DNA from 4 places in the Kitasatospora sp. NPDC089797 genome. Region 4 is predicted to be linked to each of the others. Evidence: riboswitches for the same ligand, from Rfam matches in the RefSeq annotation. Region 4 holds a riboswitch; each other region holds the start of a gene.
What was found. Region 4 has a riboswitch for cyclic di-AMP ahead of AB0O91_RS19725 (glycoside hydrolase family 16 protein). Riboswitches for the same ligand answer to the same signal wherever they lie in the genome.
Positions count from the first base shown of each region.

Region 1: it holds a riboswitch for cyclic di-AMP, as region 4 does, so the genes downstream of both, AB0O91_RS24575 (M23 family metallopeptidase) here and AB0O91_RS19725 (glycoside hydrolase family 16 protein) in region 4, are expected to answer to the same signal.
Region 2: it holds a riboswitch for cyclic di-AMP, as region 4 does, so the genes downstream of both, AB0O91_RS34930 (transglycosylase family protein) here and AB0O91_RS19725 (glycoside hydrolase family 16 protein) in region 4, are expected to answer to the same signal.
Region 3: it holds a riboswitch for cyclic di-AMP, as region 4 does, so the genes downstream of both, AB0O91_RS23125 (NlpC/P60 family protein) here and AB0O91_RS19725 (glycoside hydrolase family 16 protein) in region 4, are expected to answer to the same signal.

Region 1 covers NZ_JBFBGS010000030.1:97,781-105,161, reverse strand. The annotation lists gene AB0O91_RS24615 (PrsW family intramembrane metalloprotease) at 1-11, shown strand, start outside; tRNA gene AB0O91_RS24610 (tRNA-Met) at 78-151, shown strand; gene AB0O91_RS24605 (hypothetical protein) at 632-1,777, shown strand; gene AB0O91_RS24600 (GNAT family N-acetyltransferase) at 1,791-2,237, opposite strand; gene AB0O91_RS24595 (hypothetical protein) at 2,234-3,034, opposite strand; gene AB0O91_RS24590 (sensor domain-containing protein) at 3,191-3,934, opposite strand; gene AB0O91_RS24585 (GNAT family protein) at 4,065-4,655, opposite strand; gene AB0O91_RS24580 (hypothetical protein) at 4,698-5,573, shown strand; gene AB0O91_RS24575 (M23 family metallopeptidase) at 5,641-6,474, opposite strand; cyclic di-AMP (ydaO/yuaA leader) riboswitch at 6,487-6,645, opposite strand; gene AB0O91_RS24570 (YiaA/YiaB family inner membrane protein) at 6,843-7,133, shown strand; gene AB0O91_RS24565 (alpha/beta hydrolase) at 7,278-7,381, shown strand, end outside.
Region 2 covers NZ_JBFBGS010000060.1:14,230-21,610, reverse strand. The annotation lists gene AB0O91_RS34950 (carbohydrate ABC transporter permease) at 1-855, shown strand, start outside; gene AB0O91_RS34945 (glycoside hydrolase family 13 protein) at 929-2,626, shown strand; gene AB0O91_RS34940 (LacI family DNA-binding transcriptional regulator) at 2,652-3,671, shown strand; gene AB0O91_RS34935 (hypothetical protein) at 3,763-3,963, opposite strand; gene AB0O91_RS34930 (transglycosylase family protein) at 4,185-5,534, opposite strand; cyclic di-AMP (ydaO/yuaA leader) riboswitch at 5,542-5,712, opposite strand; gene AB0O91_RS34925 (hypothetical protein) at 6,180-7,121, opposite strand.
Region 3 covers NZ_JBFBGS010000028.1:32,292-39,672, reverse strand. The annotation lists gene AB0O91_RS23135 (NYN domain-containing protein) at 1-100, shown strand, start outside; gene AB0O91_RS23130 (NlpC/P60 family protein) at 300-1,334, shown strand; cyclic di-AMP (ydaO/yuaA leader) riboswitch at 1,671-1,827, shown strand; gene AB0O91_RS23125 (NlpC/P60 family protein) at 1,838-2,965, shown strand; gene AB0O91_RS23120 (NlpC/P60 family protein) at 3,207-4,253, shown strand; gene AB0O91_RS23115 (hypothetical protein) at 4,307-5,464, shown strand; gene AB0O91_RS23110 (glycosyltransferase 87 family protein) at 5,493-6,866, opposite strand; gene AB0O91_RS23105 (glycosyltransferase family 4 protein) at 7,079-7,381, shown strand, end outside.
Region 4 covers NZ_JBFBGS010000022.1:139,795-147,175, reverse strand. The annotation lists gene aceB (malate synthase A) at 1-887, opposite strand, end outside; gene AB0O91_RS19730 (IclR family transcriptional regulator) at 1,089-1,886, shown strand; gene AB0O91_RS19725 (glycoside hydrolase family 16 protein) at 2,018-3,316, opposite strand; cyclic di-AMP (ydaO/yuaA leader) riboswitch at 3,318-3,483, opposite strand; gene AB0O91_RS19720 (lipase) at 3,674-5,023, opposite strand; gene AB0O91_RS19715 (phenolic acid decarboxylase) at 5,281-5,610, shown strand; gene AB0O91_RS19710 (alpha/beta hydrolase-fold protein) at 5,641-6,792, opposite strand; gene AB0O91_RS19705 (TetR family transcriptional regulator) at 6,891-7,381, opposite strand, start outside.

The DNA of each region.
Region 1 (7,381 bases), on a different contig from region 4:
CGCCGGGGTAGCGCCGGGGCCGCCCGGAGAACGGATTTCCCATCGCGGCGACTTCCACGTATTGTTGTGTTCACCGACGCGGGGTGGAGCAGCTCGGTAGCTCGCTGGGCTCATAACCCAGAGGTCGCAGGTTCAAATCCTGTCCCCGCTACTCAGTAGCCGAAAGGCCCGGAGGATCCGTCCTCCGGGCCTTTCGCGTTCCCGGGTACGGGCGGGGGCAGGAGGCTCCCGTCGGCCCGCGGATTTAATCCGTTGCCCTCCCGCCAGGAGGCTGCCTACAGTGGCGGCACACTGAAGGGAGGTGATCCTGAATTGAGTTCCATCAGGATGCGTGAGGTGGCTGCTCGCTAGAGCCGCCCCTGCCTGCGCAGGGTGAGGCCCCTGGCCTCCGGCAGGCGAAATCCATAGCAGTCACCCGGCCCGCAGGCTCACCGGCACATCCCCGGTGCCTCGGCGCCAGGCCAGTGCACGGGCCGGCGTCGAGGAGCAGCCTGCGGGTCGTCTGCGTTTCCGGCACCGGATCGGGCGGAGCCGTTCCGGTGGCCGCGCCCCGTCGTAGCGTCGGCGTTCCCCGGTCGTTCCCGGGGTGGGGCCCCGGCGCTAGAGTCGGCGCCGACACAGGGGGTGGGCGATGGCGAGGACGCGGCGACGGGCCGGCGCACCGGCACTGCGCAGGGCGCAGTGGACAGCGGCCGGGGTCCTGGCCGGCACCGGACTGCTCGGGCTGCTGCTGTTCGCGCTCGGCCGTGAGCAGGCCTGGCAGGCGCTCGGCGGCGGCCTGGTGGTCTCCGGGGCCGCCACGGTGCTCGGCGGCGCGCTGGGCTTCCTGTTCGGAGTGCCCCGGGTGCGCAACGGCTCCGGTGAGCCGCAGGGCTCGTACGCGCCGAACACCAACCTGGAGCAGGTCTCCGACTGGCTGACCAAGGTGCTGCTGGGCGTCGGACTGACCCAGCTCGGCTCGCTCGGCGAGCGGCTGCACCAGCTCGGGACGGCGCTGGCGCCCGCGCTGGGCGGCGCCGGGGCCGCGGTGCCGTTCGCGGCCGCGCTGGTGCTCTACTTCCTGGTGCTCGGCTTCCTGGCCGGCTGGTTGGTGACCAGGCTGGCACTGCCGCGGGTGCTGACCGAGACCGACGAGGCGCTGGACCTCTTCCTGGCCGGGCAGGACCACGACCGGCGGGGCGACAAGGTGGGCGCGGACGACCTGCGGATGCGCGCCATGCAGCAGCTCGGGCTGTTCGGCGACGGCACCGACCGGCCCGCCGCCCCGGCCGTGCAGCTGCCGCCCGGGCCGGGCGCCCCGGCCGGGCCGGACGGCGTGGTGGCCGAGGTCCGCTCGACCGCGAAGCGCTCGGCGCTGACCGCCGACCAGGTCCGCGAGCTCTTCGCGGACGGCTCCGAGACCTGCCGGATCCAGGCGCTCGCCCTGATGCAGGGCGACCCCTCGCTGGCGGACCTGCCGAGCGTGCTGGACGCGATCGAGCACCCGCGTTCGGGCTTCGAGCAGTACCACGCCCTGCTGGCCGCCCGCGGCCTGCTCTCCCAGCTGCCCGCCGCCGGGGCGCTGCGGCTGCGGACCGCCGTGGCGGCCCAACTGGTCGACCCGCAGGGGATTCCGTACGGGTCGGACCGCAGCTGGCTGGCGGAGAAGATCCTCTCCCGGCTGCCGGCGCCCGTCCCGGGCCTCGTCCCGACCCAGTCGACGCAGCCGGCACAGCCGACGACCGCGACTGCGGCTCCGGCGGGCGGACCGGGCGGCTCCCCGCCGTCGAACTCCTAGGGCCGGACCGGGCCTAGACCGCGAAGCGCAGTTCCGGCTGTTCCCAGGGCGTCTTGGTCCGCGGCGGGCGGGTGCCGGTGCGCTCGGCGCCCATCTGGAGGTAGAAGCCCTCGGCGGGCGGGTGCGAGACGACCTTGACCGCCGCGATCCCGGCCGCCCTGGCGCGGTCGAGCATGTCCGCGATCAACGCCCGTCCGATGCCCAGCCCCTGGGCCGCGTCGGCGACGAACATCAGGTCCAGTTCGGCCGGTTCGTGGATCAGCGCGTAGAAGCCGAGCAGTCGGCCGTCGGCCTCGTCGACCGCCATCCGCACCTCGTGGCGCTCGACGTAGTCGGGCGCCACGGCGTAGCCGTCGATCATCGCGAAGTACGCGCCGCGGTAGGCGGTGGAAGCCTGGATCAGTGCGGTGAGGCGGGCGGCGTCGGCGGGCTCGGCGGGCCGGATCGTGGTCTCGCTCATACGAACGAGTATAGGAGCCCACCCGGCGAGTGACTATTACATTTTGCCGAACCCCGGGGCACCGGCCGGGGCCGGCGGAGGCGGCGGTCGGCGGCCCGCAGCACCAGGACCCGCCGGGTGCGGCCGTCCCCGCCCGGCACCCGGAGCACCTCGCTGGCGATCCGGCGCTCGCCGAGCGCGTACCGCAGCCGGTCGAGGTGGCCGCAGCGCCGCCCCAGGCCGTCGTTCAGCGGCTGGACCCGCACCTCGCCGTCCCCGGCCGTCACCCGGACCAGCTCGACCAGGGCCGCCAACTGGCGCTCCGGCCCGAACAGTTCGGGGTAGGCGAAGATCAGGTGGCTGCTCAGGGTGAGCGCGAACGCGCCGTCCGCGAAGGGCAGCCGGGGCAGCGCGGCGGCCAGGTAGTCCTGGGGGTGGGCGGCGGAGTCGGCGGTGAACAGCCGGCGGGCGCGGTCCCAGCTGCGCAGGTAGCGCTCCGGCCGGAACGGACGGCACGGGTGGGACGAGGGGTACAGCTGGGGGCGGGCGGCCATCGCGGCGGCCATCGCCGCCCGGGCGGCCAGGGCCCGGGCGGCCACCTCGGGCGGCGGCAGCGCGTAGGCCGGGTCGACGGCGATCACCCGGCAGCCCAGCTCGCGCGCCTCGGCGACCAGGCCCGCCGCACCGCCCGGGCAGTCCAGCAGCGGGCCGGGCAGGGCGGCGAGGCCGGCCCGGGTGAGGCCGAAGAGGGAGCAGTACTCGTCCAGCGGACGGGAGGTGACCAGGATGTCCGGGTCCGGGCCGGGGGCGGTGATCACCCGGTCATCCGAACACGGGCCCGCCCCGCCCGCATCCGGAGCGCGTCCGGGTCCGGAACGCGTCCTCGGCGCGGCCGTGGCGGGAGGGGCCAGGGGGCCCCGGGAGGGCCGGACAGGACCGGGAGCGGCCGGGCGGCGGGCGGCGCCCGGGGCGGCTCAGCCGCCGAGCAGGCCCCGGGCGGCGGCCCGGTTGACGCCGGTCAGGCCGCGGACCAGCTGCGCGGTGAGGAAGACCAGCAGCAGCCCGACCGCCGAGAAGGCGGCGATCTGCCAGGTGCCCTCGATGTAGTAGGCGTGCCGGACGTGGTGGCTGTCGGTGAAGTCGAACAGCTGGTAGCCGCGCCAGGAGGTGTAGCGCGGGAACACCCAGTGGTAGACCGGGTAGAGCGCCATCGCCCAGCCCAGCACCAGGAACACCAGCGTCATGGTGAAGCTGAACACCGCCCAGGGGAACATCACCACCTGGTACAGCGCGGCCTTCCAGCCGGCCCCGTCGGCCAGCCGGGCGGTGATCGCGCCCCAGGCGCCCGGCCGGACCTGGCGCACCGGCGCCGGGGCCGGCACGTCCAGGGCGAGCAGCCCGCGCACCCGGACCAGCTCGGCCAGCCCCAGGCCCCGGCCGGCGCTGGTCAGACCGGCCAGCACCGGCAGGCCGAGGACGGTGACGACGGTGCCGAGGCCGAAGCAGAACAGCGCGATCGAGACGGCGAAGCCGACGATCGCCATCGGCAGCCCGGTGAGCACGTAGCCGACCTCCCGGTAGTAGTGCCCCGAGAAGGGCGCCCGCCAGAAGCCCGGCGGCTGCTCGGTGCGCCGGGCCCGGGCCGGGCGGGTTCCGTCGTCGCCGTAGCCGCCCGGGGCGTCCCAGTCCTGACCCAGCGTGCTTCCGCTGCTGCTCATCTCCGGCCCCCGGCCCCTCGTGCTCGCGTCCGTCACCACTCGCTGACGTGATCCAGTCTGCCCGGGGCGCGGCCCGGCGGACATCCGGCGGCCCGGCGGCCCGGGGGTGGGGTTAACCCCCGGCCGGCGGCTACCGGGCGGGCGGGAGGTCGGGCGGGAGGCCGGGCCAGTCGGCCGCGAGCAGCCCGTACCGGTACGCGTCGCGCCGGGCGCCGCCCGCGGGCCCGTCCTGCCGCACCCGCCCCTCCGCCCGGAAGCCGAGCCGGGTGAGCACCCTGGCCGAGGCGGTGTTGTCCGCGTCGACCGAGGCGGCCAGCCGGTGCAGGCCGAGCGCGCCGAAGGCGAGCCCGCAGAGCAGCCCGGCGGCCTCACCCGCGTAGCCGAGGCCCCGGACCCTGCTGCCCAGCACGTAGCCGAGGTCGGCGGAGCCGTCCGTGCCGAGGGTGAGCGCGGCCTGCCCGACCGGCACCGCGTCCGCCGGGTCCTCGGCGTCCGCCCGGCGGACCATGGCGAGCCGGTAGGTGGACCGCGGCTCGGCCATCGCCTCCTCCAGGTACAGCTCCAGCTGGTCGGCGCAGGTCTCCCGGTCGCACGGCCCGAAGGGGAGGTGGCGGGTCACCTCCGGGTCGCCGAACAGCGCGTGCAGCGCGTCCACCTCCGCCGGCGTGTGGTGGTACTCGCGGACGGCCAGTCTGGGGCCGAGGAGTCGGATCGGGACCATGGCTGCCGACCCTACCCGCGCCCGGCGACTACCGTTTCGAACATGAACGACGAAGACCTGCGACTCGCCCCGCGCACCAGGGCCGCCGACCTGCTGGCCTGGGCGGCCGGCCAGGACCGCGCGCCGGTGGCCGAGGCGCCGCTGCGCACGGTGCTGGCGCTGCTGGAGCTGGGCGAGGGCAGGATGCACGACGGCTGGCCCGAACTGACCTCCGACGCGGTGGAGCACCTGCTGTACGAGCGGCTCCACCTGTACGTCCAACCCGCGCCCGAAGAGGACCCGCTCGCCTACGGCGAGGCGGTGCGGCTGCTGGTCGACCACCAGCGGGCCGCGAAGCGGCTCAACGCCAAACGGCAGGAGCGGCTGCACGCCGAGGCCGAGTGGCAGGGCGAGGTCGCGGCCGGGCTGCTGCGCCGCGCCGACCTGGTGACCTGGCCCCGGCTGTACGCGGTGCTGCTGCACGCCCACGACGTGGACGTGGCGGACCCGGCGGCCGTCCGGGACTGGCTGGCCGGCTTCGCCGGACTGACCGAGGAGGAGCGGCTGGCCGGGTACGAGGCGCTGGGCCCGACCGGCTGGCTGGACGAGCCGGACGAGCAGGGCTGGTGGGGTGCGGGCCGGGTGCTGTCGGTCGGTATGGCCACCGACGGCGCGCGGCGGCTGCTGGAGCAGGGCCTGATGCGGCGCAGCTACCGCAACCTGGCCGAGCTGAACGCGCTGGGGCGGCCGATGCCGGACGAACTGGCCGGGGGCTTCGAGGAGTTCGAGACGGCGGCGGCCGAGGCCGCGCTCGACCTGCTGGGCGGGTGGACGGTGCCCGGGCTGCCGCGGCTGCTGGTGGAGGAGTTCCCCGAGCTGGCGCCGGAGCCGGGGGCGGCGGAGATCGAGGCGTACCTGGCGCAGCTGCCGCCGGAGTGACGCACCCGCCGGAACGGGTACCGCGAAGGCCCCGGACACCGGGTGTCCGGGGCCTTCGCGGCGGTGGCTACGGGGTGAGGCCGCGCTGCTGGAGCCAGGTCTCCGGGTCGACCGGGGCGCCGCCGCCGGGGCGGACCTCCAGGTGCAGGTGCGGGCCGGTCACGTTGCCGGTCGCGCCGACCTTGCCGATCTGCTGGCCGGCGGTCACCTTGCCGGAGCCCTTGATGATCGAGGAGAGGTGGCAGTACCAGATCTCGGTGCCGTCGGGCAGGGTCTCGACGATCCGGTAGCCGTACGCGCCGGACCAGCCGGCCGAGGTGATGGTGCCCTGGCCGAGCGCGAAGACGGCGGTGCCGGTGTCGGCGGCGAAGTCCAGGCCGGTGTGCAGGTGGGCCCAGTAGCGGGCGCTCTGGCCGTAGTGGGCGGAGAGGTTGTAGTCCTTCACCGGCAGGGTGAGGGCGGCGGCCTTGGCCCGCTCGGCCTCCGCCGCGGCCCGCTCGGCCTCCGCCTCCTTGGCGGCGGCCTTGGCCGCGGCCTCCTGGGCCGCCTGCACCCGGGCGTCCTCCTCGGCGGCGGTGCGCTGGCTGTCGGCCTGCTGCTGGATGCGGGCGGCGAGCGCGAGGCCGGGGTCGGCGGCCAGGGCGACCGGGGACTCGTCCTGGGCCTCGATCGCGGGCGCGGCGGCCGGGGTCGCGGAGGCGAAGCCGGTGGCGCCCAGGGTGGCGGCGACGGCGGTGACGCCGAGCAGCGGGGAGGCTCCGCGGGTCTGACGCGGCATCCGGTGGCGGTTGGCCTCGGCCTCCGGGGCGAGCGCCCCGGGGTCGTCCGGGACGGGGTGGTCGAGGAGCTGGGTACCGGCTGCGGGGCCGGCCGGGTGTGCCGGGGTGTGCGTCGACGCCACGGGGGCGCGCTCCTTTCCTTCCTTCGCGCCTACCGGGTTAGCTGACGGGTTCGGAGCAGGAAGGTCTCCTACGGCCGGGCCGGGGCCCCGCCGATTCACCCCAAGGAACGTGGTTCCCCGGCTCCCTGACCTGCCCGGAGGCCGGCCGGCGGGATTAGGCGACGGCGCACGGTGCCGTCTGGGTACGGCGTTGACGACCGCGCTGCGTTATCAAACGTTAATCCTAGGAGGCTCTGATTCCAAGCCATCCGTCCGGGACGGCTGTGGAGCAGGTGATCGGACGTCAACGAACGATCCTTCAAGCACCTGGCCCCATCTGAGTACTCCTACTCATGTGCGACCGGGCCGGCCGCCCGCATCCTGGCGCCATGAGCGCACCGATGCAGTCACGGACCACGGCCGCGTACTACGTCCAGGCCGTCCTCTCCTTCACCCTCTCCGCCGCGGCCCTCGCCGTCGGGATCGCCTACCTGCCCGTCGGCGGCTGGACCCGGGCCTTCCTCGGGATCGGCCTCCTCTACACCGTCACCTCCTCGTTCACGCTGGCCAAGGTGGTCCGGGACCGGCAGGAGTCCACGGACACCGTCGCCCGGGTCGACCAGGCCCGGCTGGAGAAGCTGCTCAGCGAGCACGACCCGTTCCGGGTCGAGGGGCCCTGAGCCGCGCCGACCCGGCGGGCCGCGAGCCGGGGACCGGCCCGGCGGCCCCCGGGCGGGGCCGGCCCGGCGGGGCTTGACGGCTAAGGCTATTAGCCTTAGCTTTATGGCTATCGGCAGCACAGAGCGAGCCAGCGGAGGCCCACCATGAACGGCACCACCACCCCGAACACCCGGTACCTCGACGTGCCCGGCGGCCGGCTCGCGTACGACGACACCCGGCAGGGCGACGGCACCCCCGTCGTCCTGCT
Region 2 (7,381 bases), on a different contig from region 4:
GCGCGTCCCGCGAAGTTCCGCCGGCGCGGCGAGAGCAGCCCGCTGTCCAGGGCGCTGTCCCACGGCGTCCTGATCCTGGCCAGCCTGCTCGCGCTGTTCCCGGTCGCGTGGATCCTGTTCGTCTCGCTCGGACCGGACAAGAGCGACTACCTCCACCCCGGCCAGATCCTCGGCAAGCTCACGCTGTCGAACTACCAGCACGTGCTGGCCGACACCGACTTCTTCACCTGGTTCGGCAACGCCCTGCTGGTCTCCGGCGTCACCACCGTGTTCGGCGTGCTGGTCGCCGCCACCACCGGCTACGCCGTCTCCCGGATGAAGTTCCCCGGGCACAAGCCGCTGATGTGGTCGCTGCTGGTCACCCAGATGTTCCCGATCGCGGTGCTGATCGTGCCGATGTACACGATGCTCTCCGAGCTCGACCTGCTGGACAGCTACGCCGGCCTGATCCTGGTCTACTCGACCACCACCGTGCCGTACTGCGCCTGGCTGCTGAAGGGCTACTTCGACACCATCCCGGTGGAGATCGACGAGGCCGGCCGGGTCGACGGGCTCAGCCCGTTCGGCACCTTCTGGCGGCTGGTGCTGCCGCTCGCCCGCCCGGGGCTGGCGGTCGCCGCCTTCTACTCCTTCCTCACCTACTGGGCCGAGGTGCCGTTCGCCTCCACCTTCATGCTCAGCTCCGACAAGTACACGCTGGCCGTCGGCCTGCAGACCTTCGTCAGCGAGCACGACGCCCAGTGGAACCTGATGGCCGCCACGGCGGTGCTGATCGCGATCCCCTCCGCGGCCTTCTTCTACCTGGTGCAGCGCCACCTGGTCACCGGCCTGACCGCCGGTGCCTCCAAGTCGTAACGCCCTCCCACGCCTCAGCGCTGCCCGACGACCCAGCGCTCCCCGCTCCTCTAGTCCCCAAGGGATACCGTCCATGACCCAGAACCTGGCCGACACCTCCCGGCCTGCCGCCGACACCGCTCACGAGGCGAACGTCGGGGCGTCCAGAGACTGGTGGCGGGACGCGGTCATCTACCAGGTGTACCCGCGCAGCTTCGCCGACTCCAACGGGGACGGCATGGGCGACCTGCCCGGCATCCGCAGCCGCCTGCCCTACCTGCGGGACCTCGGCGTGGACGCCGTCTGGCTCTCCCCGTTCTACGCGTCGCCGCAGGCCGACGCCGGGTACGACGTCGCCGACTACCGCGCCGTGGACCCGATGTTCGGCACCCTGCTGGACGCCGACGCGCTGATCCGGGACGCCCACCAGCTGGGCCTGCGGATCATCGTCGACCTCGTCCCCAACCACTCCTCGGACCAGCACGAGTGGTTCCAGCGCGCCCTGCGCGAGGGCCCGGCGTCCCCGCTGCGCGACCGCTACCACTTCCGCCCCGGCAAGGGCGAGAACGGCGAACTGCCGCCCAACGACTGGGAGTCCATCTTCGGCGGCCCGGCCTGGACCCGCTCCGAGAACCCGGACGGCACCCCCGGCGACTGGTACCTGCACCTGTTCGCACCCGAGCAGCCCGACTTCAACTGGGACAACCTCGCCGTCGCCGACGAGTTCCGCTCGATCCTGCGGTTCTGGCTGGACATGGGCGTGGACGGCTTCCGCATCGACGTCGCCCACGGCCTGGTCAAGGCCCCCGGACTGCCCGACCTCGGCGGCGCCGACCAGCTCAAGCTGCTCGGCAACGACGTCATGCCGTTCTTCGACCAGGACGGCGTGCACGAGATCTACCGCAGCTGGCGCCGGATCCTCGACGAGTACCCGGGCCAGCGGATCGGCGTCGCCGAGGCCTGGACCCCGACCGTCCAGCGCACCGCCAACTACGTCCGCCCGGACGAGCTGCACCAGGCCTTCAACTTCCAGTACCTGGGCACCGATTGGGACGCCGCCGCGCTGCGCGAGGTGATCGACGTGTCGCTCGACTCGATGCGCCCGGTCGACGCCCCCACCACCTGGGTGCTCTCCAACCACGACGTCACCCGGCACGCCACCCGGTTCGCCAACGAGCCCGGTCTCGGCACCCAGATCCGCACGCCCGGCGACCGGTCGCTCGGGCTGCGCCGGGCCCGGGCCGCCACCCTGCTGATGCTCGCGCTGCCCGGCTCCGCGTACGTCTACCAGGGCGAGGAGCTCGGCCTGCCGGACGTCACCGACCTGCCGGACGAGGTCCGCCAGGACCCCTCCTTCTTCCGCCAGGCCGGCCAGGACGGCTACCGCGACGGCTGCCGGGTGCCGATCCCGTGGTCCGGCACCGAGGCCCCGTACGGCTTCGGCCCGGCCGCGGGCGGGCCGTCCTGGCTGCCGCAGCCGGCCGAGTGGGCCGAACTGAGCGTCGAGGCGCAGACCGGCGACCCCTCCTCCACCCTGGAGCTCTACCGCAGCGCGCTGGCCGTTCGACGGGCGCAGCCCGACCTCGGCGCCGGCACCGAGGTCGAGTGGCTGGACGGCCCGGAGGGCACTCTGGTCTTCCGCCGCGGCTCCTTCCTCTGCACCGTGAACACCACCGCCGAGCCGGTGCGGATCGCGGCCCCGGGACGGCTGCTGCTGGCCTCGGCCGACCTGGTGGTGGACGGCGGCGAGACCGTGCTCGCTCCGGACGCCACCGGCTGGTGGGCGGTCTGACGTGGTTGCAATAGGCTCTGGGACCGTGACTACGGCGCGACTCTCAGACATCGCGGCGCAGGCGGGGGTCAGCGAAGCCACCGTCTCCCGCGTGCTCAACGGCAAGGCGAACGTCTCCGCCGCCACCAGGCAGACCGTCCTGGCGGCGCTGGACGTGCTCGGCTACGAGCGGCCGACCCGGCTGCGCCAGCGCAGTGCCGGGCTGATCGGGCTGATCACGCCCGAGCTGAGCAATCCGATCTTCCCCGCGCTGGCGCAGGTGATCGAGCAGGTGCTGAGCCGGCACGGGTTCACGCCGGTGCTGTGCACCCAGACCCCGGGCGGCTCCACCGAGGACGAACTGGTCGAGATGCTGGTGGACCGGGGCGTGGCGGGCATCGTCTTCGTCTCCGGACTGCACGCCGACTCCACGGCCGACCACGACCGTTACGCCCGGCTGGCCGGGCGCGGGGTGCCGTTCGTGCTGATCAACGGTTACAGCGAGAAGATCGACGCGCCGTTCATCTCACCGGACGACCGGGCCGCGATGTGGATGGCCGTCCAGCACCTGGCCGAACTGGGCCACGAGCGGATCGGCCTGGCGGTCGGGCAGCGGCGGTACGTGCCGGTGCTGCGCAAGATCGAGGGCTTCACGGCGGCGATGCGCGAGGTGCTCGGGCTCGGCCGGGAGCAGGCGGAGGAACTCGTCCACCACACGCTGTTCAGCGTGGAGGGCGGGCACGCCGCGGCCGGGGCACTGCTCGACAAGGGCTGCACGGCGATCGTCTGCGGGAGCGACATGATGGCGCTCGGGGCGATCCGGGCGGTGCGGCAGCGGGGGCTGTCGGTGCCGCAGGACGTCTCGGTGGTCGGGTTCGACGACTCGCCGCTGATCGCCTTCACCGAGCCGCCGTTGACCACGATCCGGCAGCCGGTCGAGGCGATGGCGACGGCGGCGGTGGACGCCCTGCTGGAGGAGGTCGGCGGGAACGCGGCCCAGCGCGGGGAGTTCATGTTCCAGCCGGAGCTGGTGATGCGGGGTTCCACCGGGGCGTGCGCGCGCTGAGGCCGGTGGGTCGCGTCTCAACTGACGGGCCCCGGAGGGCGGTTGCCCTCCGGGGCCCGTCGGCGTGCGGTCCGCCCGGCTGCGGTCGGGCTCAGCCCTCCTGGACGGTGGGACGGTCGGCGGTGACCCGGTGGCCGTCGGCCGCGTCGCCGGTGCGGGTCCCGGTGCGGCGACCGCGGGCCAGGTAGTCGCGCAGGACCAGCTCGACGGCGTCCTGGGGGTTCTTGGTACCGGAGAGCAGCATCGCGTCGATCGCGAGGTTCGCGTCGAGCGTGACGGTGACCTGGGCCATGGTGACTCCTCCTCGGGTGCAGAGCAGCAGCATGCCCGCCGGGGCGGGGTTTGGCCATGCGGCGGCCGGCCTCCGGGGACGCCGAAGCCCCGGGAAGAGCGACCAGACTCTTCCCGGGGCGGTCGGGGGCCGACAACTGACAGCTGATGAAATCTGTTGTCTGTTATCTGTCAGTTGTCATCCGTCGGCCGGCATCCGTCGGCCGCGTGCCGACCTCGGGCTCAGACCCGGCCGGCGAAGTCCGGCGCCCAGTTGGCGACGGTCTGCAGGCGGACGCCGGAGCTCGGGTTGGCGGCCTCGACGTACTGGCCGTTGCCGATGTAGATGCCGACGTGGTAGACGCCGGAGTCCTGGCCGTTGTTCGACCAGAAGAGCAGGTCGCCCGGCTGCAGGCTGTCCAGCGAGACGTGGGTGCTGGCGGCGGCCTGGTCGGCGGCGACGCGCGGGATGTTGATGCCCGCGGCGCGCAGCGCGGCCTGGGTCAGGCCGGAGCAGTCCCAGCCGCCGTTGCCGGTGCCGCCGTAGACGTAGGCCTGGCCGACCTTCGACTGGGCGAAGGAGACGGCGGCGGCCATGCTGCCGGTGGCGGCCGGGGTCTGGGTCTGGGTCCCGGTCTGGGTCTGCGGGGCGGGCTTCGCGGCGGGCTTGGTGGCCGGCTTCGAGGCGGCCGGCTTGGAGCCGGACGGCTTGCTCTGGTCGACCGGCTTGGCGTTCACGGCACCGCCGTTCGAGGCCTGGCCGGACTGCTGCGAGCGGTCGAACCAGGTGAAGTCGGAGCCGGACTTGGCGGTGCCGGAGGTCTGGCCGGCCTGGGCCGCCCCGCCGTCACCGAAGGTCAGCTGCTGGCCCGGGTAGATGGTGTCGGGGCCCTCGGTCAGGGTGGTGCGGTTGAGGTCGTACAGCCGCTGCCAGCCGCCCTGGACGTTGTGCTTGTCGGCGATGGTGGACAGCCAGTCGCCGTCGACGACGGTGTAGCCGCCGGCCTGGGCCTGTGCCTGACGCTTCTGCGCCCAGGTGTTGTCGGCCGACCCGGTGGCGGGGGCGGCGGACGCCGAGTCACCGGAGGCCTGTGCCTGGTCCTGGGCGGGCGCGGCCGGCTTGGCGGGCTTGGTCGCCTTCGCGGCGGGCTTGGTGGCCGGCTTGGCGGTGGAGGCGCCGGTGGAGGCACCGGCGGAGGTGTCGACGGACGCCGCGGCGCCGCCCTTGGTCAGGCCCGCCTGGACGGAGCAGACCGGCCAGGCACCGGGGCCCTGCGAGGCGAGGACCTTCTCGGCGACGGCGATCTGCTGGTCCTTGGTGGCCTGGTCGGCCCGCGCGGCGTAGGCGTTGCCACCGAAAGCGGCCCAGGTGCTGGAGGTGAACTGGAGGCCGCCGAAGAAGCCGTTGCCGGTGTTGATGGCCCAGTTGCCGCCGCTCTCGCACTGGGCGACCTTGTCCCAGGTGGAGACCGGGGCGGCGTTCGCGGTGCCGGTGGTGAGGCAGGGGACGGTGAGGCCGACGCCGGCGACGCCCAGGGCGGCGATCACGCGGCGGGTGCGGCTGGACAGGCGGTTGCCGTTGGAAGGCAGCATGAAGACGCGGTCCTCTCCCACGCCTGCGAGGTGAGCTGTCGGATTCGGGCTGGAGTTGCCCGGCCGCGCTGTGGCGCGGCTTCACCCCTAGCCCTGGACCGTTTCCGGGAAATGGTCCGGGGCGACTTACCTGTGGTTCCCCCGCTCCTGCCGTGATGCGTTTTCGCGCTTGCCAGGACATCCGACGGCAGGACTCGGCGTCGCGGATGAACTGGGTCCGTGTGGTCACGAACGGGGAGCACGTTAAGCAGACTTAAGTTCAAACTGCAAATACCTGTGATGCGCATCACGGCTTAGCGGGAAAGGCCAAATGGGCCGTAATTCATGATCGAAAGTGATCATTTTCCAGCAATATCGCGACTGATTCTCGCAATTGGCTCAGGCTCAGAAAAAAGGTGACGGAGCGTCGAAGTGCGACGGGGGCGCACGGTCGGGCGGGTGGAGCGCCCGTGGATCGAGCGCCCGGCAACGCGCCGGCTATTCATCGACAAAAGGCACCAGAAACGGACATTGCGCCGCATTGCCCGCTGAACTCTCGAAAGGGGCGATCCGTGCACGCCGAAAGGGCCCGGAACGCGGCGGTTCCGGGCCCTTCGGTGGTGCGGGTGGCCCGCGACGGCGTCGCGGGGCGCGGAGGGGCGCCGATCAGCCCTCCAGGGGCTCCTCGGCGGCCGCGTGGGCCCGTCGGGAGCCCTCTCCGGCCCCGTCGGCGGCGACGGCCTCCGCCTCGGCCAGCTCCTCCGCGGTCGGCGTCGGCAGTGCGGCCAGGTAGGTGGAGGCGATCAGCTGGCCCACCGTCGGGTAGGCGCCCAGCGGCGCGGCCGACGGGCAGCCGGTCTCCTCGGCGGCCGTGGCGAGCAGTTCGGAGTCCGCCTCCGGGCCGATGACGAGCGGGGCCAGCGCCGGGCGCTGGGAGCCGGTCTCCTTCAGGTGGTCGACGGCCCCGGCGACCGAGCCGGGCACGTCGAGCGCCGCGGCGACGACCGGGACGGCCAGGCGGGCGGCCAGCAGGACGCCGGTGATCCCGGCCGCGGCGGCGGCCTCCTCGCCGCCGACGGTGGTCAGGACCACGCCGTCCGCGGCGGTCGCGATGGCGAACAGCCGGGCCCGGTCGGCCCGGGCCAGCCCGGCCTCGGAGAGCCGCACGTGGACGGCCTCGGCGAGCAGCGGGTGCGGGCCCAGCGTGTCGGTGACGGTCGCGCCGTACTCCGCGGCGAGGGCGTGGAGTTCGGCCAGGAAGCCGTGCGGGCCGGGCACCAGCGGCACCACGACGGGCGTCGGCAGTCCGGCCTCGGCGGCCGCCGCCAGCAGCTCCGCGACGGTGCGCTCCTCCGGGTCCTCGGTCTCGGCGCCGCCCGGGAGGTAGCCGACCGCCGCCTGGACGCCGGTGTGCTCGCTGCGGACGATCGAGAGCAGTTCCTCGACGACCGAACGGGACTCGGGCCCCGCGGCCGCGGGAACGGCGAGCACCAGGGCCGGCGAGCCGGTGCGGATCTCGGGGCGCTCGGGGCGGCGGTGGCGCCCCCGCGCACGGGAGCCTGGAGTGCGGACGGGCAGTGGCGCGCCCGGGATGGCTGCGGTGCTCATGCCGGAGATCGTAGGACATCGGCCCGTCAGGCCTGCAGTCGGCTGCCGTACGGGCTTCGGGCGGCCGCGGTGCCGAGGCCGTGTCCTGGCCGGTCGACTCCGGGTCGATTGCCTACAATCCGGACATTCTTCGCCCAACCCCCGCGTGGGCCCCCGCAGTTGCTCCTGACGTGTCCGGTGGGGCGGCGCGTTGCATGAGAGGTGCGTGAGATGTCTCACAGCCGGTGGCCGGGCTGACGGAGGGTCACGGCGGTGCGACT
Region 3 (7,381 bases), on a different contig from region 4:
GGTGGTGTCCACCGACCGGGAGGTTGCGGAGGGCGTGCGGAAGGCGGGTGCGCGCCCGGTGGCCTCGGTGCTGCTGTTGAACCGGCTGGCCCGGCCCTGACCGGGGCCGGAGGGGGTGACGGCAGGTCGGGGCGGTGGCCGGGCGGGTGTGCGGATCCGGTGAAGTCCGTGGGGGAACCGGAGTTCACGCCTTCGGGGGAGTGGCAAAACGGATAGATCTTCACTAGGGTCTGGCGTCAAACCTATTTTCCGGAATCTCACCTGATCAGGTGAGTCCGATGGAAGAAGGAGCCGGTCCCTTGGCCTCCCACCGCCGTCCCAAGCAGCCGAGCCGCGCGCGGGTCTCCGTGCTCACCGCGGCCGCTGCGACCGCGGTCGCGCTCTCCGCCCAGGTGGCCGCGCACGCCGCGCCGCAGCCGAACAAGACGGACGTCAAGGCGCAGATCGACCAGCTCCAGCAGGAGCAGGAGCAGGCGGCGGAGAAGTACAACGGCGCCAAGGAGCGGGCCGACCAGCTCCGCAAGCAGGCCGACCAGCTGCAGGACCAGGTGGCCCGCAGCCAGGACCAGATGAGCCAGCTGCAGGTGGGCCTGGCCCAGGTCGCGGGCGAGCAGTACCGCACCGGCGGCATCGACCCGTCCGTCCAGCTGATGCTCTCCTCCGACCCGTCCGGCTACCTGGAGAAGGCGTCCAGCGTCCAGCAGGCCAGCGCCAGCCAGACCGAGGCGCTCAAGGGCCTGCTCGACCAGCAGCGCCGGCTGGACCAGGAGAAGGCCGAGGCGGCCGCCGTGCTGGCCTCGCTGGACTCCACCACCAAGGACCTGAACCAGGCCAAGTCGGACGTCAACACCAAGCTGAAGGCGGCCCAGGACCTGCTGAACTCGCTCAGCGCCGCCGACCGGGCCGCGCTGCGGGCCCAGCAGCAGCAGGACGACCGCGCCTCGCGCGGCAGCGACCGGGTCGACCTCGGCAACCTGCCGCCGGCCAGCGGCTACGCGGCGGTGGCCGTGGCGAAGGCGATGAGCAAGCAGGGCTCGCCGTACGTGTGGGGCGCCACCGGGTCGAGCACCTTCGACTGCTCCGGTCTGATGGTCTGGGCGTACGGCCAGGCCGGTGTCTCGCTGCCGCGCACCTCGCAGGAGCAGGGCCACATCGGGACGGCCGTGACGCTGGCCACCGCCCAGCCGGGCGACCTGGTGATCTACGGCGGGGACATGCACCACGTCGGGATGTACATCGGCAACGGCATGGTGGTCCACGCGCCGCACACCGGTGACGTGGTGAAGGTGATGAAGGCCGACGCGATGTCGATCAACACCATCCGCCGGATCTGACGGACCGACACGCCGCGGGAGCCCGTTCCGGCCCTGTGATCCGCGCCACCCCCGATCGGGGGTGGCGCTTCGGTTTGCGCGACGCGCCGGTCGGTCGGTGAGACCTGATCAGCTTTGCGTGCGCCGACGATCACCATCAGTCATTTTCACAAAAGAAACTGGGTAATCTTCCGTCTTTTTTCTGACAAGGATTTGAACGGATCACGGTTCAGTTACTAGGGTCGTGCTCCGAGCCACCGCACTGTCGATCACCCAGCCTGGGTGGCGGCGGTGGTTACCGCCGAGTTCGCGAAACAGCGGGGCAGGTCGAAGCGACTGCCCGACAGGGGAGCCCAGTAGTCGGGGGCGCTGCGGAGCGGAGCCGGGGAACCACACGTTCCTCCGGGGTGAATCGGCGCCAGGTCGGCCGCGGTTGGGGCCGGTGAGGCGTCGTAGGGCATGCTTCCGGCCCGAACCCGTCAGCTCACCCGGTAGGCGGACGTAGGAAGAAGGAGTCCGCCTTCGTGGCGTCCCATCGTCGTCCCAAGCCCGCCAGTCGCGCCCGTGTCTCGATCCTCACCGGCGTCGCCGCCGCGGCCGTCGCCCTCTCCGCGCAGTCCGGCGCGCACGCCGACCCGCAGCCGACCAAGGACCAGGTCAAGGAGCAGGTCGACCAGCTCAACGAGCAGGCCGAGCAGGCGACCGAGAAGTACAACGCCGCCCAGGAGAAGCAGCAGGAGCTGGAGAAGCAGGTCTCCGGCCTGCAGGACCAGGTGGCCCGGCAGCAGTCGCAGGTGACCGACCTCCAGGGCGGTCTCGCCGAGATCGCGAGCGAGCAGTACCGCAACGGGGGCATATCCCCGACCGTCCAGCTGATGTTCTCCTCCAGCCCGGACAACTTCCTCAACCAGGCCGGTGCGCTGAACCAGGCCGGCAGCACCCAGAAGAACCAGCTGAAGCAGCTCCAGGAGCAGCAGCGCAAGCTGGACCAGGACCGCACCGAGGCCCAGGGCAAGCTCGCCGAGCTGGAGTCGACCACCACTCAGCTGAAGGCCTCCAAGGACGAGGTCCAGAACAAGCTGAAGGCCGCCCAGGACCTGCTCAACACGCTGACCGAGCAGGAGCGCCAGGCGCTCAAGGCCGCCGAGGACAAGGCCGCCGCCGACGCCAAGGCCAAGGCCGACGCCGCCGCGAAGGCCGCCTCCCAGTCCGCCGGCTCCGACCGCGCCTCGCGCGACAGCAGCCGCGGCGACCTCGGCTCGGGCTCCTCGGCCGCGCCGGTCAAGGTCGCCCCGGGCAGCTCGCACGGTGCCGCCGCGCTGGCCGCCGCCGCCACCAAGGTCGGCAGCCCGTACGTCTGGGGCGCCACCGGCCCCGGCTCCTTCGACTGCTCCGGCCTGATGGTCTGGGCGTTCAACCAGGCCGGCGTGTCGCTGCCGCGCACCTCGCAGGAGCAGGCCGGCGCCGGCACCCGGATCGGCTCGGACATCTCCCAGGCGCAGCCCGGCGACATGCTGATCTTCTACGGCGACGCCCACCACGTCGGCATCTACGCCGGCAACGGTCAGGTGCTGCACGCTCCCAAGCCGGGTGCGTCGGTCCGCTACGAGGCCGTCTCCAACATGCCGCTGGCCTCCATCGTGCGGGTCTGACCTCGCTCGGTCGTCCGACCGGCCAGGCTTCCACGGGCCCGGTCCTCCAGTACGGAGGGCCGGGCCTGCGGCTTTTCCGGCGCCTCGGTCAGATGTCCGAATAGGGGTCAAATATTCGGGTCGGGAGGGGTTTGGACTCACTTGCCCGGACTCGCTAACGTCTGCCACCGGACTCCCGCTCGACGGCCGCCCACCGGGGCGCGGCCGCGGGGCCGCGCCGCAGGACTGGAGCCGCTGCCGCATGGCCGTGCACCGCCGTTCCCAACTGCTCGCCCGTGCGCTGGTACTGACCGCGGCCGCCACCACGGCCCTGGGCGTGGCGACCGCCGGAAGCGCCCAGGCCGCCCCCGGGGCGCCGGACGCGCCCGACCGCAAGGAGGTCAAGGCGCAGGTCGAGCAGCTGTACGACGAGGCCGAACAGGCTTCGGAGAAGTACAACGCCGCCCAGGAGGCGCAGAAGCGGCTCGTCGGCGAGACCACCACCCTCCAGGGCGAGGTGGCCGCGGCCCAGGAGCAGCTGAACGACCTGCGCGGCGACCTGGCCGCGGTGGCCGGGGCCGAGTACCGCAGCGGCGGGATGACCCAGACCGCCCAGCTGATGCTCTCCACCGACCCGGAGGGCTACCTCGCCCGCGCCCGCACCCTGGGCCAGGCCGCCGAGCGGCAGCAGGAGACGCTGCACGAGCTGGTCACCCGTCAGCGCCGGCTCGACCAGCGCCGCACCGAGACCGCGGCCAAGCTCTCCGAACTCGACCAGGCCCGCCGCACGCTCGCCGAGAACAAGCAGCAGATCCAGCAGCGGCTGGCCAAGGCCCAGAAGCTGCTCAACGGCCTGGGCGCCGCCGAGCGGGTCCGGATGGCGGCCCAGGACGCCCGGGAGGCCGAGCAGCGCGCCACCCGGGGCACCGACCGGCTGGACCTCGGCAACGCCCCGGCCGCCTCCGAGCGCGGGGCGGCCGCGCTGGCCGCGGCGGTGCGGATGGTCGGTTCGCCGTACGTCTACGGATCCACCGGGCCCCGCGCCTTCGACTGCTCCGGTCTGATGTACTACAGCTGGCGGCAGGCCGGAGTGACCCTGCCGCGGACCTCGCAGGCCCAGGCGTACGCCGGGCAGCGGATCAGCCTCTCCGAAGCGCGACCGGGAGACCTGGTGATCTTCTACCGGGACATGCACCACGTCGGGATGTACGCCGGCGGCGGGGTGATGGTGCACGCCCCGTACCCGGGCGCCAGGGTCCGGTACGAGAGCGTCAACGCGATGCCGGTCTCGGGGGTGGTCCGGCTCTGAGCGCGAACCCGGCCGGCGCCGACGGTCCCCTCCCGATAGACCGGCCGCGCCGGGTGCTGTCCCGGCGCGGTGCGCTGCTGCTGGCGGCCGGCGGGCTGGCCCAGCTGTCGCTGCCCCCGGCCGCCCCGGCGGCGCCGGGCGGGCGGGCCGTCGACCGGCGCGCCGAGGTGGCCGGGGTGCTGGCCGACCGGGCGCGCTCGCTGCCCGCCCGGTCGGGGCTCGCGGGCGCCGAGGCGGTGTACCGCAACCTGGTCGTCCCGTCCGGTCCGGCGTCGGCGGGCGGGCCGGAGCGGCTGACCGCGTCCGCGGAGCTGGCGCTGCGGATCGCCGGGTACGACGAGTACCCGGTGGTGTACCCGCGCCGGATCGAGCTGGTCCGGGACCCGGGCGGCTGGCGGGTCGAGCGCGAGGAGGCCGCCGGCGGGCCGCCGGCGCTCTGGGACCTCGGCCCGGTCCGGACCGCCTCCGGCGCCCACTGCCTGGTCCTCGGCCTCGCCGACGGCCCCGACCCGGCCGGGCTGGTCCCGGTGGGGGACCGCGCCGTGCCGGCCGTCAACGCGGTCTGGGGCGGCGCCTGGCCCGGCCGACTGCTGCTCGAACTGCCCGCCACCGAGCCGCAGTTCGCCCGGCTGCTGGACGCCGACCCGGCGGGCTGGACGGGCATGGCGGCGGTCACCGTGGCCGCCCCCGGTGCGCCCCGGCACACCCCGGCGGACCGGGTGGTGATCAACCCCGAGGCGTTCGGACGGCTCAGCGACTTCGGCCGCCAGGTGGTGGTCACCCATGAGACCACCCACGTCGCGACCCGGGCCGACACCCGGGCCTGGACCCCGCTCTGGCTCTCCGAGGGCGTCGCCGACTGGACCGCCTACCGCGACTCCGGGCGCCGCCCCCAGCAGATCGCCCCCGAGCTGACCCGGGACGTCCAGGCGGGGAGGCTGCCCACCGCGCTGCCCGCCGACGCGGACTTCGCCGCGGGCGCCACCGGAATCGCCCAGGCCTACGAGCAGTCCTGGCTCGCCTGCGACCTGATCGCCCGCCGCTACGGCACCGAGCGGCTGGTCGCCTTCTACCGGGCGGTCGGCGGGGACGACGGCCAGGGCGCGGACCGGGAGCAGCGGACGGACCGGCTGCTGCGCGAGGTGCTGGGCACCGGCTCGGCGGAGTTCACCCGGCTCTGGCTGGCCGAGGTGGCGGCCCTGAAGGGCTGACGACTGCGAGAGGGTCTCACGGCCGGGTTCAGCGGCCGTTCGAGGGCCGGACCCCCGCCGGGTGGTCGATGCCGTCCAGCAGGTCCTGCTCGTAGGCGATGCCCGGGCGCACCGGGTAGGCGGAGGCGGGCGGCAGGGCCGGCCGCTCGGGCAGCACCACGGTGGGCGGCAGCGGCTCGGCGGCGCGGGTGGAGCGCCAGAGCCGGATGCCGGAGAGCACGGCGGCGGTCAGCAGCAGCAGGTTGCGCAGCCCCAGCACGGTGATCGCCAGCGGTTCGCTGTTGAGCACCTGGGTGAACAGGGTCGGGAACTCGAGCAGGGTGAGCGGGCAGGCGAGCAGGATCAGCAGTGCCACCGGCCGCTGGCTGGTGCCGCGCACGGTCAGGCAGACCGCCGCGACGCCGATCAGCCAGACCAGGTACTGCGGGCTGATCACCCGGCTGGTCACCACGAAGATCAGCAGCGCGCACAGCGCCGCGTCGTACATGGTGGCCGCGTTGCGGCGGCGGGCCGTGAAGCGCCACAGCAGCAGCCACAGGAAGCCCAGCACGGTGCCCGCCATCATCACCTTGCTGATCACGGGGACCCACGGCCCGAGCATCTCGGGGGAGCCGTAGTTCATGGTGACCTTGCCGTCCCAGCCCCCGGCCATCCGGGCGATGTGCAGCGGCAGTGCGCCGACCGACTCGACCTCGATGCCGCGGGCCCCCTGGAAGGCCAGGAACCCGAAGGCGCCGTTCATTCCGGCCGCCAGCAGGAAGCCCACCGAGACGGCGGTGGCCGCGGCCAGCGTCCAGGCGCGGCGGGTGCGGCGGCCGGACGGGGTGCCGATCAGGCCGAGCAGCGGCCAGATCTTGATCACACCGCCCAGGCCCAGCAGCAGCCCGCCGATCGCCGGGCGGCGGATCAGTGCCAGCAGCCCGGCCAGGGTGAGCGCGGTGACCAGGATGTCGAAGCGGTTGTAGATCATCGGGCCGAGCAGCGGCACCGCGACCACCCACAGCCAGGCACCGGTCAGCGTCCGGCCCCGGCGCAGCCCGGTGCGGATCAGCAGCGCGGCCGCGGCGGCGTCGGCGATCCCGCAGATCACCCAGAACGACGTCAGGTACGACCAGGGCAGCAGGCCCGGCAGCAGGATCACCAGCGCGGCGCCGGGCGGGTACTGCCAGGTCACGTCGTCGAACGGGAAGGTGCCGGTCTGCAGCACGCCGTACCAGGCGTGGTAGATCATCCAGACGTCCGCGGTGACGTCGCCGCCGGGCGACTTCAGCACGCCGGTCATCAGCAGCACCAGCACGGTGCGGGTGGCCACCCAGGTCGCCCCGAGGGCGGCCAGCGCCCCGAGCGGGCGCCCGAGGCGGCCGCGCGAAGAACCGGACTCGGTGGCCGGGGCCAACTCCACTGCGCTCCCTCGTTCGTCTCGACGTCCTCACCGGAGGCGTCGTACGGACGGACGCCCGGGCCGCCGCGTCCGCGGCCTAGGTACTAGGACTGACCCGGGGGTCAAACGGTTGCCGTGCGCGGTTCCGTTCCCGGCGGGTCATGGTGTTGACCTATCGTACGGATCACCCAGCGGTACACCGAGCACCCCCCGACCGAGCGAGCCGTGGCCTGATGCACAGAACCTTGATCGTCACCAATGACTTCCCGCCCCGCCCGGGAGGCATCCAGGCCTTCGTGCACAACATGGCTGTCCGTCAGCCCGCCGGGAGCATCGTGGTGTACGCCTCGACCTGGCGGGACGGCACCGAGGTGCGGCGCTTCGACGCCGAGCAGCCGTTCCCGGTGATCCGGGACCGCACGAAGGTGATGGTTCCCACACCGCGGGTCACCCGGCGGGCCGCCGAGATCCTGCGCGCGGAGCAGTGCGACTCGGTCTGGTTCGGCGCGGCCGCCCCGCTCGGCCTGATGGCGCCC
Region 4 (7,381 bases):
ACGATCGAGAACAGGTAGTCCCAGCGCCCGGCGTTGAGGCCGGCGGCGTGGTCGCGCAGCTCGTGGAGGATCTCGTCCATCTCGAAGGCCGCGGTGATGGTCTCGATCAGCACGGTGGCCCGGACGGTGCCGTGCGGGATGCCCAACTCGGCCTGGGCGTGGGTGAACACGTCGTTCCAGAGCCGGGCCTCGAGGTGGCTCTCGGTCTTCGGCAGGTAGAAGTACGGGCCGGAGTTGGGGTCCTCGGCGCCCTTGGCGATCAGCCGGGCGGCGTTGTGGAAGAAGTACAGGCCGAAGTCGACGAAGGCGCCGGCCACCGGGACGCCGTCGACCAGCAGGTGGTTCTCGTCCAGGTGCCAGCCGCGCGGGCGGACCACGACGGTGGCGAGTTCGGCGGCCGGCTTGAGGGTGTAGGCCTTGCCGGCGGCACTGGTGAAGTCGATCCTGCCCTCGAAGGCGTCGATCAGGTTGACCTGGCCGCTGACCACGTTCTCCCAGGTCGGGGAGGTGGCGTCCTCGAAGTCGGCGAGCCAGATCCGCGCCCCGGAGTTGAGCGCGTTGACGACCATCTTGCGGTCGGTGGGGCCGGTGATCTCGACCCGGCGGTCCTGGAGGGCGCGCGGCGCCTCGGCGACCTTCCAGTCACCGGCCCGGACGTCGGCGGTCTCGGGGAGGAAGTCCAGCGTGCCGGTGCGGGCGATCTCCGCGCGTCGGGTCCTCCGCCTGGCCAGGAGCTCCTGCCGACGGCCCTCGAAGGCGCGATGGAGGCCCACGACGAAGGCGACGGCCTCCGGGGTGAGCACCTCCTCCGCCCGGTGGACGCGCGGTCCGGCGACAGTGACGACCGGAGCGGCGGGGGAGGCGCCGGGTCCCTGATCTGCAGCCATGAGCAGGACACTCCTAAGACGGTTGAGCCTGGCGAAGGGAGCTCCGGTGGGAACTTCCTCGGGAACTTCCTCGATCGTTACCCGCCTGTCGGCGAGTTCGATTCTGTAAGGTGGAGACTAGTTTCCGCGATACAGAATTTCAACGGTTTGTTGAAGAGGTCGCCGGGACTCTACTCCTCCCCGACAGCGAAGGGAACGCCGGTGGTTGCGACCCCCGACACAGCACCGACGACAGGCGCCGACCGCGCGAGCGGCGGCGTGCAGTCCGTCGAGCGCGCCTTCCAACTCCTGGAGGCACTGGCCGACTCGGGCGGGGTCGCCACGCTCAGCGAGCTCTCCACCACGTCCGGCCTCCCGATGCCGACCATCCACCGACTGGTCCGTACCCTCGTGCAGCAGGGCTATGTCCGCCAGGACACCGCACGCCGCTACACCCTGGGCCCCCGGCTGATCCGGCTCGGCGAGACGGCCGGCCGACTGCTCGGCAGCTGGGCCCGCCCGTACCTGGCCGAGCTGATGGAGGCCACCGGCGAGACCGCCAACCTGGCGGTGCTGGAGGGCGGCGAGGTGGTGTACGTCGGACAGGTGCAGTCGCGGCGCTCGATGCGGATGTTCACCGAGGTCGGACGGCGGGTGCAACCGCACTGCACCGGCGTCGGCAAGGCGCTGCTCGCCCAGCTCCCGGAGGACGAGGCGCGCGCGGTCCTGGGCCCCAACCCGCTGCCCGCGCACACCGAGTACACCCTCACCGACCCGCAGGAGCTGATGGACCAGCTCGCCGAGGCGCGCGAGCGCGGCTACGTGGTCGACGACCAGGAGCAGGAGATCGGCGTCCGCTGCATCGCGCTCGCGGTCCCGGGCGCGCCGACGCCCACCGCCCTGTCGGTGTCCGGCCCGGAGGCCCGGATCCGGGCGCTGGAGGAGCAGGCGGGAGCATCCGCACTGGTCCCGGTGATGCACCAGATCGCGACCCGCCTCGGGCAGGTGCTGGCCCCCTGACGGTCCGTCAACTTCCTGGCGATGAAGGTCCCGTGACGCAGGAACCGGCAGCCGCTCGACCTCGGCGAGGTCGGCGGGCTGCCGGTTCCTGAGAGCGGCTGGTCCTCGGGCGGCTACCCCGGCCGGACGGCTTAGCGGTAGACGCGCACGTAGTCGGCGGAGAAGCTGATCGGGGTGTTCCCCTGCGGCGCCGGGTGGTACTTGCCCGCGCTCACCGAGAGGTTGAGGATCAGGTACGCGGAGAAGTTCGCGCCCACGCCCTTGTTGTCCGAGTGCACCTTGACGCCGTTGACGTACCAGTCCACCGAGTTGGCGCCGTAGTAGGTGCCGATGGTCACCCACTGGTCCTTGGCCACGGCCTTGGTGTCGGTGTAGTACTCCGGGTCGCTCGGGTTGACGTGGTTGGTCAGCTCCAGCAGGCTCGGGTTGTCGGGGTGGTACTCGAAGGAGTCGATCTCCCCGTTGCCGTTCTTCCAGCTCCACAGCGCGGGCCAGGCGCCGGCCACGGAGGGCATCTTGACCCGGGCCTCGGCGTAGTCACCGGTCTTGACCTGGAAGCCCTCGGCGGAGCCCTCAGTGGTCAGGAAACCGGTGTTCCAGGACTGCTGCCCGTTCTCCAGGGCCGGTCCGCCGGGGGTGGCGGTGAAGGTGGCGACGCCGTTCGCGACGGTGACGTTGTTCTTGTTCAGCCAGTCGAGCTTGTTGTCACCCGGGTTGTGGTTGCCGTACTTGTACGCGGTGCTCTTGTCACCGACCCAGCGCTGACCCCAGGCGATCGGACCGTTGAACTCGTCCGACCAGGTCAGCGACTTGCCGGCGATCGGGGAGGACGGCGCGGGGGTCGTCGGGGTGGCCGTGGCGGTCGGCGACGGCGTCGCGGTGGGGGTCGTGGTGGGGGTCGTGGTGGGGGTCGTGGTGGGCTTCGCCGTCGGGGCCGGGGTGGGGGCCGGGGTGGGCGTCGCCGTGGCCGAGACCACCAGCTGCTGCGAGGGCAGGTTGTGCCAGGTGCCGCCGAGGTCCTGCCAGAAGCCGAACTGGGTGTACGTCCCGGCGGGCAGCGAGCGGGCACCGCTGGTGAAGGCGAACCCGCTCGGGCATATTCGCACGTTGCCCGCGCTGCCCGGGAAGTCCAGGTTGGCGCCGTGCGCGTCCCGGACGCCGACGCCGACGGTCTTCGCGGTGAAGCAGGACGAGGAGTGCAGGCCCAGCGAGGCGGTGGCGGCCTTGCCGGCGACCATGGTGGCGGGGCCGAGGCGGTCCTGGGTGACGGTCGGGCCGGTGGCGGCCTGGGCGCCGGGGACCGACGGCAGGCCGAGCAGGCCGGCGCCGGTGATCGCGAGCGCCCCGGTGGCGGCGAGGGCGGCGTTGCGGCCGCGGCGGGAGGGACGGGCGTGGCGGGGCGCGCGGCGGCGCCGGGCAGGCTGGTGCATGGGGTGTCCTCTGCGACGCCTGCGAGGTGAGCTGTCGGATTCGGGCTGCAGTTGCCCGGCCGCCTGTGGAGCGGCTTCACCCCTAGCCGCGGCCCGCACGCTGGTGCGCACGGGCCGGGCACTGACCTTGGTTCCCCCGCTCCCGTCCGCTGTGGTGCTCGAGTACCCGCCGGCGGGTGGACGGGACTCGGCGTCCCGGCGGCGGGGTCCGCGACGGCGGACGACGGTTGCAGGCTAGGCAGGCCGTCCGTGAACGGACAACCGGATCCGGCCGGTTGTCGCACAGCTCACAGTGGTGTCGATCAACCACGCTGCGTGGTGGCCGAGTTGATCAATCGCGCGGCGGTGCCCGGCGGTTCAGTCGAGCCAGCGGGCGACCTGGGCCTCGGCGTCCGGCGCCCAGGCCAGTTCCAGGTGGTTGAGCCCGGTGAGCAGCCGGGTGCCGCCGACCGTCGCGATCCCGGTGGTGTCCAGGGCGCTCGCGGTGAACACGATGCCGTCGCTGGGCCCCCGGTTCTCGTTCAGCACCCCCGGGATGTCGGCCGACCCGCCCGCCAGCAGGTAGGTGGGCACCGAGGCGGGGATCCCGGCGCGCTGGAGCGGGGCGATCAGCGAGCCGGCGTCGACGGCCGCCTGGATGCCCTGCCCGGAGGTGTAGAAGCCCTGGCCGCCGTAGTAGGTGGTCCACCAGTCCTGGGCGGTGGTGTCCACCCCGTAGGTCGCGTCCCAGCGGGCGAGCAGCTGGCGCTGGCCCGGGTAGCAGTCGCTGCCTCCGGTCGGCAGCACCCCGAGGCAGGGCTGCGCCGTGTACGTGCCGTAGCAGGTCATGAACAGGTGCGGGGACGGCGCGTTGGCGGTGCCCCCGCAGGCGGGCCAGGTGACCAGGTCGAAGTCCCAGCCGTGCGCGTAGACGTAGTCGAGCCCGCCGTTCGGCCCGCCGAGGGTGACCAGGCGGCGCACGTCCCCCGCGTACGCCCGCCCCCAGGAGGGGCGCACCGAGGACACGTACGCCCTCGCCGCCACCTCGCCCTTGCTCCAGGCCACCACGTCGACCCGGGGGACGCCGAGCCGGGCCCGGATCAGGGCGAGCGCGTCACCGACGGCCTGGGCCTGGAGCAGGTTGTCGCCCTGCTTGTGGGCGAAGCCGACGGCGAAGACCCGGCGGCCGGTGCCGGCCAGGTACTGGGCGAGGCCGGTGGACGGACAGCTGGACGCCCCGCAGCTGCCGCTCTCCCCCGGGTTCGCCCAGGCGCGGTCGGCGCTGTCGTTGGCGCCGTGGACCAGCAGGACGGGCGTGCCGGTGCCGCCGGTGTCCCAGCCGGTGGCGGAGTAGAGCAGGAACCGGGCCGAGGAGGGCTCGCCGGTGCCGAAGTAGGTGCGGCGGGCGCCCTCCTGATCGCCGCGGCCGTCGGCCGGGAACTGCTCGGCGCGGAATCCGGGGGTGGGGTCGAGGTAGCGCTCGACCTTCGCCCAGCCGTTGCCGGGGGCGGGGAAGGTCGCTTCGAGGACCGGCGGGGCGGCGGCCACCGCTGCGGGCGCGCCGCTCGCCGCACCGGCGGCGGGGACGCCGAGGAGCAGGGCGGTGAGGGTCAGCAGCAGGGCGCAGAGCCCGGCGGGGGTGCGTCCGGCGGGGGTGCTGTTCGTGGGGGTCCCGGTGGGGCTGGTCGTGGGGGTGTGCGCGGGGGTGGTCGTGGGGGTGCGTCTCATGGGCGTGGACGGTAGGACCGGCGTGCCGTCGACGCCCATGTGCCGGTCGCACACCGTGCGCGGCCGGGCGGTGGCGGACCGTACCGTGGTGCGGGGCCGCCCGAGTCCGCCCGGTCGGATAAATTGGAACCCTGACGTTTTCCGCGGTGCACAAGTGCACCGTGCCCGACCCGCACGATCCGCACGGTCCGTGACCGTGCGACCGCACGTCCGACCGCACCCTGCCGCTCGCTCCCGAGAAGAGGTCCCGCCCCACCATGACCGCGCCCCTGCCCGCCTTCGCCGGCCGTACCTACGTCTTCCGGGTCGACAACGGCGCGGCCTTCCGCAACTCCTACTCGGCCGACGGAACCCGGCTGCGGTGGGAGGGCCTCGGCGAGTCGGCGGGCCAGTGGGAGGACGTGCGGCTGCACGTCGCCGAGGTCGCTCCGGAGATCTACTTCGTCAGCTGGACGGAGCAGAGCGGGATCACCGTCAGTCACGTGATGGACCTCAACGCACTCACCGTACGGGCCTTCTGGACCTTCGAGGGCGAGGGCGGCCGGGTCGGCCAGCTGCACACCGGGACGCTGGAGTGGGTGGCCTGAGCGGGGTCCCGGCCCGGGCGACCCCGTCCGTCAGGCGGTCCGGCCCGGCTGGGCGGGCACCTTGAGGTGCTGGGACAGCCACTCCAGTGAGGACGGCAGCAGCGCGTTCCAGGTCTCGAAGTTGTGGCCGCCGTTCTCCAGCATGCTGTACGAGACCTTCATCGGGCTCTGCACCGCTTCGACGAACGCCTCGGTGTCCCGCTTGTAGTTGCCGTCGCCCTTCTTGGTGCCGGCCAGCAGCACCGAGACGTCCGGCTGCGGCAGGTTCTTCAGCCGCCACATCAGGTCGGCCTCGTTGCGGCGCTGCTTGCTGCCGCCGAAGAGGTCACCGGTCGTCGGGTCGTCGGCGGCGTCGTAGTACCCGGACAGGGAGACCGCGGTCGGGAAGACGTCCGGGTGGCGCATGGCCAGCTTGACGGCGCAGTAGCCGCCGGTCGAGTTGCCCATGAAGGCCCAGGCGTGCGGATCGGTCGAGACCCGGTAGCTGGCCTGGATCGCCGAGGTGACGTCCTTGGTGAAGTAGGTGTCGGACTGGGCGCCGCCCGGGATGTCCTCGCACTCGGTGTCCTGCGGCAGGGCGGGCGAGGGCTGCAGCATGACCATGACGGTCGGCTGCATCCGGCCCTCCTGCAGCAGCTTGAGCGCCGCACCCGGGTAGTTGAAGCGGGTGATCAGGTTCTCGGCGATTCCTGGGAACCCGGTGCTGACGATCACGGCTGGGAACTGCCGGTGCGCGTACTCGGGCTGGAAGTACTGCGGCGGCAGGTAGACGAAGCCCTCGGTCGACAGCCGGCTCTCCTTGCCGTCGATCCGGACCTTGCGGATCTCGCCGGACTGGCCGGGCTCACGGCCCATCGCGCCACCGCCCTTGACCGAGGCCTGGCCGATGGTCTCCACGAGCAGGCGGCCGGAGGCGTCCGCCTTGTTGTGGATCACCACCGGACCGGTGCTGCCGGTGCCCAGCAGGTCGTCCCAACTGCTGTAGAAGGCGAAGTAGTTGTTGGCCACCAGGCCGAGCGCGGCGAGCACCGTGAGCTGGGTGGCGAGCAGCGTGCCGATCCGGCCGAGCACCGCCTGCCAGCTCTTCCTGGCGAGTCTGGGCCAAAGCCAGACCGTGCCGACCATCATCACGACCGCTATCAGTACGGTCAGCGCCAGCACTTTGTGGCTCGTCAGACCCATGTCCCAGTTGCTCCCACGCCTCGAACTCCACGCCCCCTCCGCTCAGGGACATCCGAGGTGGTCACCCCGGTTCCCCCACCGGGGCGCGAGGACCAACCCTAGCGGGAGCTGGGAGGAAGCTGATCGGCGGCTGTGCGGCTGCGGCCGTGGGGCCACGCCTCGGCCGTCCGACCCCAGAGCCGCAGGCCCGCCGTGAGCTCGCGCATGCAGCGGGCCCCGAGGTCCTGCGGGGAGCCCGGGCCGGTCACCGACGCCTCCGAGGCCGCCCACTGCTCCAGGGCCACCCGGATCGCCACGGTGGCCGCGGCGGCGGCCAGCCGGATCTCCAGCGGGTCGGCGCCTTCCGGGCAGCGGTCGGCCAGCACGGACCGCAACCGCTCCTCCGACGCCGAGTGGACCCGCTGCCAGGTGCCGTCCAGCCGGGGGTCGCGCAGCAGACTGCGGGTCCAGTGCATCGCCTCGACGGCCTCGTCGTCGGCCGGGGTCAGCGACTCGACCGCCGACCGCTCCAGCGCGTCGCGCAGCGGCAGCTCGGCCGGACTCCCGGCGAGCAGGTCCACCCAGCGCTGCCCGCCCGCCGCCAGCAGCG